One region of the Rhizobium sp. ARZ01 genome, then DNA from elsewhere that is predicted to be linked to it. Evidence: predicted binding sites of a transcription regulator. Region 1 holds the regulator's gene; the other holds the start of a gene.
The links. The regulator PhoB, encoded in region 1, activates phosphate uptake and scavenging genes when phosphate is short. The targets are predictions, from matches to a motif close to TGTCATNNANCTGTCAT.
Positions count from the first base shown of each region.

Region 2: the regulator PhoB is predicted to act here: its motif matches at 1,401-1,417, upstream of IB238_RS08155 (UDP-2,3-diacylglucosamine diphosphatase).

Region 1 covers NZ_JACVAE010000002.1:255,241-258,651, reverse strand. The annotation lists gene pstB (phosphate ABC transporter ATP-binding protein PstB) at 1-180, shown strand, start outside; gene phoU (phosphate signaling complex protein PhoU) at 237-950, shown strand; gene phoB (phosphate regulon transcriptional regulator PhoB) at 997-1,680, shown strand; gene IB238_RS15350 (GcrA family cell cycle regulator) at 1,778-2,296, opposite strand; gene IB238_RS15345 (aspartate aminotransferase family protein) at 2,723-3,411, shown strand, end outside.
Region 2 covers NZ_JACVAE010000001.1:1,700,098-1,703,508, reverse strand. The annotation lists gene IB238_RS08165 (NADP-dependent malic enzyme) at 1-705, opposite strand, end outside; gene IB238_RS08160 (nuclear transport factor 2 family protein) at 941-1,345, shown strand; gene IB238_RS08155 (UDP-2,3-diacylglucosamine diphosphatase) at 1,483-2,325, shown strand; gene IB238_RS08150 (MFS transporter) at 2,434-3,411, shown strand, end outside.

The DNA.
Region 1 (3,411 bases):
CTGCGAGCGAACTTCACCATCGTCATCGTCACGCACTCGATGCAGCAGGCGGCCCGCGTGTCGCAGCGCACCGCCATGTTTCACCTCGGTAATCTCGTCGAGGAGAACGAGACCGACAAGATGTTCACCAATCCGGATGACCAGCGCACGCAGGACTACATCATGGGCCGCTTCGGTTGACGCGAGCCCGGTCCCGGATGAAGACCCGGCGCATCTGCGCCCGTTGAGGAAAGACCATGTCATCGACCCATATCGTTTCGATCTACGACGAAGAACTAAAGTATCTCACCCGCCGCATTTCCGAGATGGGTGGCACTGCTGAACAGATGGTGGGCGACAGCGTACGTGCGCTGGTCAACACCGACACGGCACTTGCCCAGAAGGTGATTTCCGAGGACGTTGTCCTCGACAATGCCGAGCGGCAGATCAACGAGAAGGCGATCCTGACGATCGCCAAGCGGCAGCCGATGGCGGCGGACCTGCGCGAGATCATGGGCGCGATCCGTATTGCCGCCGAACTCGAACGCGTCGGCGACCTCGGCAAGAACAACGCCAAGCGCGTCATCGCCGTGCAGAGTTCGGGCATGCCGCGCAAGCTGGCTCGCGGGCTGGAGCATCTCGCCGAACTGGCGCTGATGCAGCTGAAGGAGGTTCTCGACGTTTACGCCTCGCGCAACATCGAGAAGGCCAAGGAGATCCGCGAGCGCGACGATGAGATCGATGCGATCTACACCTCGCTGTTCCGTGAACTCCTGACCTACATGATGGAAGACCCGCGCAACATCACGCCCTGCACGCATCTCCTGTTCTGCGCCAAGAACATCGAGCGTATCGGCGACCACGCCACAAACATTGCCGAGACGATCTTCTACATGGCGACAGGTGCGCCGCCGGAAGGCGAGCGCCCGAAGGACGATCACACCACCTCGGTCGGCGCGGTCAAGGAATGATCGCCTCGAAGCCTCTGAACATTAGATCCCCGGGAGTTCCCAAGGTATGGTTCCCAAGATAACCGTGGTCGAAGACGAGGAGGCGCTGAGCGTCCTCCTGCGCTATAACCTTGAGGCTGAGGGCTTCGAGGTCGACACGATCCTGCGCGGCGACGAAGCGGAGATACGGCTGCAGGAACGCCAGCCGGATCTTCTGATCCTCGACTGGATGCTGCCCGGTGTCTCCGGCATCGAGCTTTGCCGGCGCCTGCGCCAGCGCTCCGAGACTGAGCGCCTGCCGATCATCATGCTGACGGCACGTGGCGAAGAAAACGAACGAGTCCGTGGCCTTGCCACCGGTGCCGACGACTATGTGGTGAAGCCCTTCTCGACGCCCGAGCTGATGGCGCGGGTCAAAGCGATGCTCCGGCGCGCGCGGCCCGAAGTGGTCTCGACACTTCTGAAGTGCGGCGACATCGAACTCGACCGTGAGACCCATCGTGTCCATCGCCGGACGCGGGAAGTTCGCCTCGGCCCGACCGAGTTCCGGCTGCTCGAATTCCTCATGGCATCCCCCGGCCGCGTCTACTCGCGTTCGCAGTTGCTCGATGGTGTCTGGGGCCACGACATCTACGTCGATGAGCGTACTGTGGATGTCCATGTCGGCCGGCTGCGCAAGGCGCTGAATTTCTCCAACATGCAGGACGTCATACGCACAGTGCGCGGGGCGGGGTATTCGCTGGAGGCGTAAGAGCGTCGCGACGCGACAATCGGAAACGAAAACGGGCCTTGAGGGGCCCGTTTGCATTTGTCTCGCTGCTTGTTCGCTAGGAAAGGGCGGTGCCCGATCAACGCATCCGGCGACGTTCGGCTGACGGCTGATAGGCCAGTCGCTGATGATAGAGGCAGTACGGCGAGTTGTCCGGGGACTCGTTGCCGCAGAAATGAAATTCTTCCGTCAGCGGATCGCCGTTCGGCCACTTGCAGGTGCGCTCGGTCAGCTCCGTCAGTTCCAGCCGACGCGACATCGGCAGGACCACGTTGGTGACGACCCGGGTAGCTGGCAGGTCGTCATACTCAAAGGCGACCTCTTCCTTGATGACGGTTGCGCCTGCCGGGCGGACAACCGTGCGGGTTGCCACGCGGGGCGCGAAGTTTGCAGGGCGCGGCGCAGACGCCGGTCGCTTGGCGCGGGTCGCAGTCGGCGTGCCGCCCGCCTTGGCGCGGCCGGGCAGCGCGAGCCGATGGACTTTGCCGATCACCGCGTTGCGACTGACGCCGCCGAGTTGTGCTGCGATCTGGCTGGCACTCAGTCCTTCGGACCAGAGCTTCTTGAGCTTCTCGACCCTCTCGTCTGTCCAGTTCATCTACCGCCTCCGTTCCAGCGTTCGCTACCGGGAATCCCTCTCCAGCGCCCCGGATGGCTCCGGAGCACGGAACGCTCTGATACTGTTGGTGACTAGTTCCGCCGCATGCAGTCTAGCAATTGACTTTTAACCTACTGACAGGGGGACTCTGTGACAAGAGTCGCGGGAATCCGGCCGATTCGATTTTCCAGTTTTCCCCAACTTGCTCGTAAGGTGTGACTCACTTGCGACACTTCCATCGAGTGTTGTGAATCGTCACGCAGCGGTATGTTAAGGCCGATTGACGTTGCGTCCTTTTGTTGACATCGGCCCCTGAAATGCAGATAGTGCGGCCGCCGCCGAAAGGCGGCATTTTCGATTTTTCCCGTGAGGAAAAGACAAGCCCGGGAACTGTATTCCGCATCCGCTGCGAAGGAGATACGCGCCATGGCTGATGCCACGCCGCTTTACGAGACCTATCTGCGTGCGCCGCTGCGTTTCGAGCGCGGCGAGGGCGTCTGGCTGATCGCGGAGGATGGTTCGCGCTATCTCGATTTTGCAGCCGGCGTCGCGGTCAATTCGCTGGGGCATGCCCATCCTCATCTGGTCGAGAGCCTGAAGGCACAGGCCGACAAGGTCTGGCATCTGTCGAACCTGTACGAGGTTCCTGGACAGGAAACGCTCGGCAAGCGGCTGACGGAGGCGACCTTTGCCGATAAGGTGTTCTTCACCAATTCCGGCGCCGAGGCGCTGGAATGCGCGATCAAGACGGCACGGCGCTATCATTTCGCCAAGGGTCATCCCGGCAAGTTCCATGTCATCACCTTCGAGGGTGCCTTCCATGGCCGTACGCTTGCGACGATTGCCGCCGGCGGCCAGGAGAAATATCTCGAAGGCTTCGGGCCGAAGGCGCCCGGTTTCTACCAGGTGCCTTTCGGCGATATCGCTGCCGTCAAGAACGCGATAACCGAAGAAACTGCGGCGATCCTGATCGAGCCGGTGCAGGGCGAGGGCGGCATCCGCGTCGTGTCGAACGAATTCCTGCGGGAGTTGCGGGCGCTTTGCGACGAGTTCGGCCTGCTCCTGATCCTCGACGAAGTGCAGAGCGGCGTCGGCCGCACGGGCAAGTTCTTCGC
Region 2 (3,411 bases), on a different contig from region 1:
TTCGATGTCGTGGACCCATATGTTTTCGCGCTTGGCACCGAGGGTGACGAGGAGATTGAGGCAGGCGAGTGCCGCCGCACCCGCGCCCGACGCGATGATTTTCGCCTTGGCGATGTCTTTGCCCGCGAGTTCGAGGCCGTTCAGGATCGCAGCCGCGACGATGATTGCCGTGCCGTGCTGGTCGTCGTGGAAGACGGGGATGTCCATCTTCTCGCGCAACTGGCGCTCGACCTCGAAGCACTCCGGCGCCTTGATGTCCTCGAGATTGATGCCGCCGAAGGTCGGCTCTAGCGCGGAGATGACGTTGACCATCTCGTCGACGCTTGCCGCGTCGATCTCGATGTCGAACACGTCGACGCCGGCGAATTTCTTGAACAGGACCGCCTTGCCCTCCATCACGGGCTTGGAGGCCAGGGGCCCGATATTGCCGAGGCCGAGCACGGCGGTGCCGTTCGAGATGACCGCAACGAGGTTGGAGCGGGCGGTGTAGTCCGCAGCGGTTTCCGGATTGTCACGGATCGCAAGGCAGGGGGCTGCAACGCCCGGCGAATATGCAAGCGCCAGGTCGCGCTGGTTGCCGAGCGGCTTGGTCGGCTGGATCTCGAGCTTGCCGGGCCGGGGGTGACGATGGAAGAAGAGGGCCTGTTGGTCGATGTCACCGCTCGTAGGCGTGGGTTTCCCTTTCGGCTTGTCAGCAGTGGTCATGTTCTTCCTGTCCGATTCCATACGTTCTTCCGACCTTCCTTCTGGCACGGATGGGGCGTGCAGTGAAGGTTGGCCTATGCCATAAAGCCCCAATTGCCATGACTTGCAACCACCAACCCAGCCTTTGTGTGACGGCCAGCAACGTGCCTTCAATAGACCTGCGGGCGAAAGTGACCAGCGGTTGTGGTGGATCACTGCTGGTCGTATGAAAAAGTAACCAGCGAGGGAGAGTCGGGTGAACGCAGAAGCAAACAAATCCATCGTCCAGGACTATGTCGCCGCGTTCAACGCATTCGATATGGAAAGGCTTGCGGAACTTTTTGCCCCCGATGCAAAAATCTACGGCGTGCTGGGCTTCGGGGCGCTTGCAGAGGTTGCGCCGATCTGGCGTGAGTTGCACGAGGGTATGAACATGCGGCTCGAAGCGCTTGATATCGCGGTCGACGGCAGCAATGTCGTGGGGCGCTTTCGCGAAACCGGCCGCTTCACCGGCACCTTCCGGGGGCTCGCCGGTCATGAACCGACCGGGCGACCCTACGAGATCATGGCGATGGAATGGTTCGTCGTGGAGAATGGCCGCATATCCTGCCGCTGGGGCGCGCGGGACAGCGCCGCCATCTCCCGACAGTGCATAGGGTAGCAGAACCTTCCGATTGCGCATCCCTTGGCGGGGTGGCGGTCGTCGCCGGAAACGCTGTCATCCTGTTGAAACAAGAGTCTGGTTTCAACTTGCCGGAAGGCGTTCGTTCGCCGCGGAACAGAGCCGGAGTGCACAGGATGACAGCCAGCGATTCAGCACCGAATGTTCGTCGCGTTCGCACCCTGTTTCTGTCAGACGTGCATCTGGGATCCAGGGCCGCGAAAGCGGATTTCTTGCTCGATTTTCTTCGATGCCACGAAGCGGAAACGATCATACTCGTCGGGGATATTGTCGACGGCTGGCGGCTGAAACGCAGCTGGTACTGGCCGCAGAGCTGCAACGACGTTGTCCAGAAGCTTCTACGCAAGGCGCGTAAAGGGACCCGGATCGTTTACATTCCCGGCAATCACGACGAATTCCTGCGCGACTTCCCCGGAATACATTTCGGTGGCATCGAAGTTGCCACGCAGATGATCCACGAGGCTGCCGATGGGAAGCGCTACCTGGTGCTGCATGGTGACGAATTCGACGTGGTCGTTCGCAACGCCCGCCTGCTCGCCTATCTCGGTGATTGGGCCTATGACGCGGCAATCGGCATCAACATCGTACTTGCCGCCGCGCGCCGGCGTCTTGGCATGCCCTACTGGTCCTTTTCGGCTTGGGCGAAGCTGAGGGTCAAGCACGCCGTCAACTTCATCGGCGCTTTCCAGCGGGTCGTCACCGAGGAGGCGCGCCGGAACCACGCGGACGGTGTGATCTGCGGTCATATCCACCACGCGGTGGTCGAGGATCTGGACGGGATACGCTATATCAATACCGGCGATTGGGTGGAGAGCTGCACCGCCGTCGTCGAACATTTCGACGGCAGCATGGAACTGGTTGCATGGCAGCCGCGGGAGATCCGGCCGGCCACAGCTTCGCCGGTCTCCGAAGGATTTAGGACATCTGTCGGGCAGGAACCAGTATCAGAGGCGGCCTAGCGGCCCACTGTTCTTGGCAGACAAGATCAGCGTGCTAGCAGAAATCACGGATTGGCGTACGTGCCTCACCGTGATAGTCCTGCGTAACCTCAATTCTGGTTTCCAAACATGCATGCGCCTCACGGCTTGGTTGCGACCGCTGGTCCACCACGCCACTTTGTCCTGCGAATCGCGATCGTTTTTTGTGCGCCAATGCTGGTGAACGGCATAGCGCTGCCGTTCTTTCCGGTCTGGCTTAGTACGCTGTCGATGACAGATTGGGAGATCGGCCTGGTGCTGGCCGTGCCGATGGTTATACGTGTCTTCACTGCGCCGATCGCCGGTGTGATCGCCGATCGAATCGGCGATCGGGCAAGCGTGCTGGTGTGGTCGGGGACAATGTCGCTCGCAACAGCGGTGGCCCTTCTCTTTACGGAAAGCTTCTGGCCGGTTCTGGTCCTCTATACGCTCCAGGGGATCGTCTATGCGCCCTATCTGCCGATCACCGATGCGATCGCGCTCAGCGGCGTGCGGCGATGGAACTTCGACTACAGCCGCATGCGTTTTTGGGGCTCGCTCGCCTTCATCGTGTCGACCATGATCGGCGGCTGGCTTTCCGGCATCTTCGGTGGCGCGATGGTGTTGCCGGCCATGACGGTCGGTTTCGTCACGACGGTCTTCACTGCATTCATCGCGCCGCGCATCGGCAAGCCACGACGGCCGTCGCCGATTTCGGCGCTGGTCGTCGCCCCGACCGGTTCGTCCGGCCAGATGGACGTACAGCTGATGATGATCGGCGCCGCATTGGTGAATGGCAGCCACGGCATGTTCTATGCCTTTATCGCGATCCTATGGGGCGCAGCCGGCTACTCTGGTACGGAGATCGGCCTGTTGTTCAGTGTCGGCGTTGCGGCCGAGATTGTCTTCTTCATCCTGTCTGCGCGCCTCAACCGCACCTTCAGCCTCTGGACAATGATCGTCTTCGGCAGCGCGGTCGCCATATTCCGATGGGTCGCCTTCCCGCATGATCTGGGATTTGCAGGTTACTTCGCCCTGCAATGCCTGCACGCCTTCACTTTTGCCAGCATCCATGTCGGCGTGCAGGGG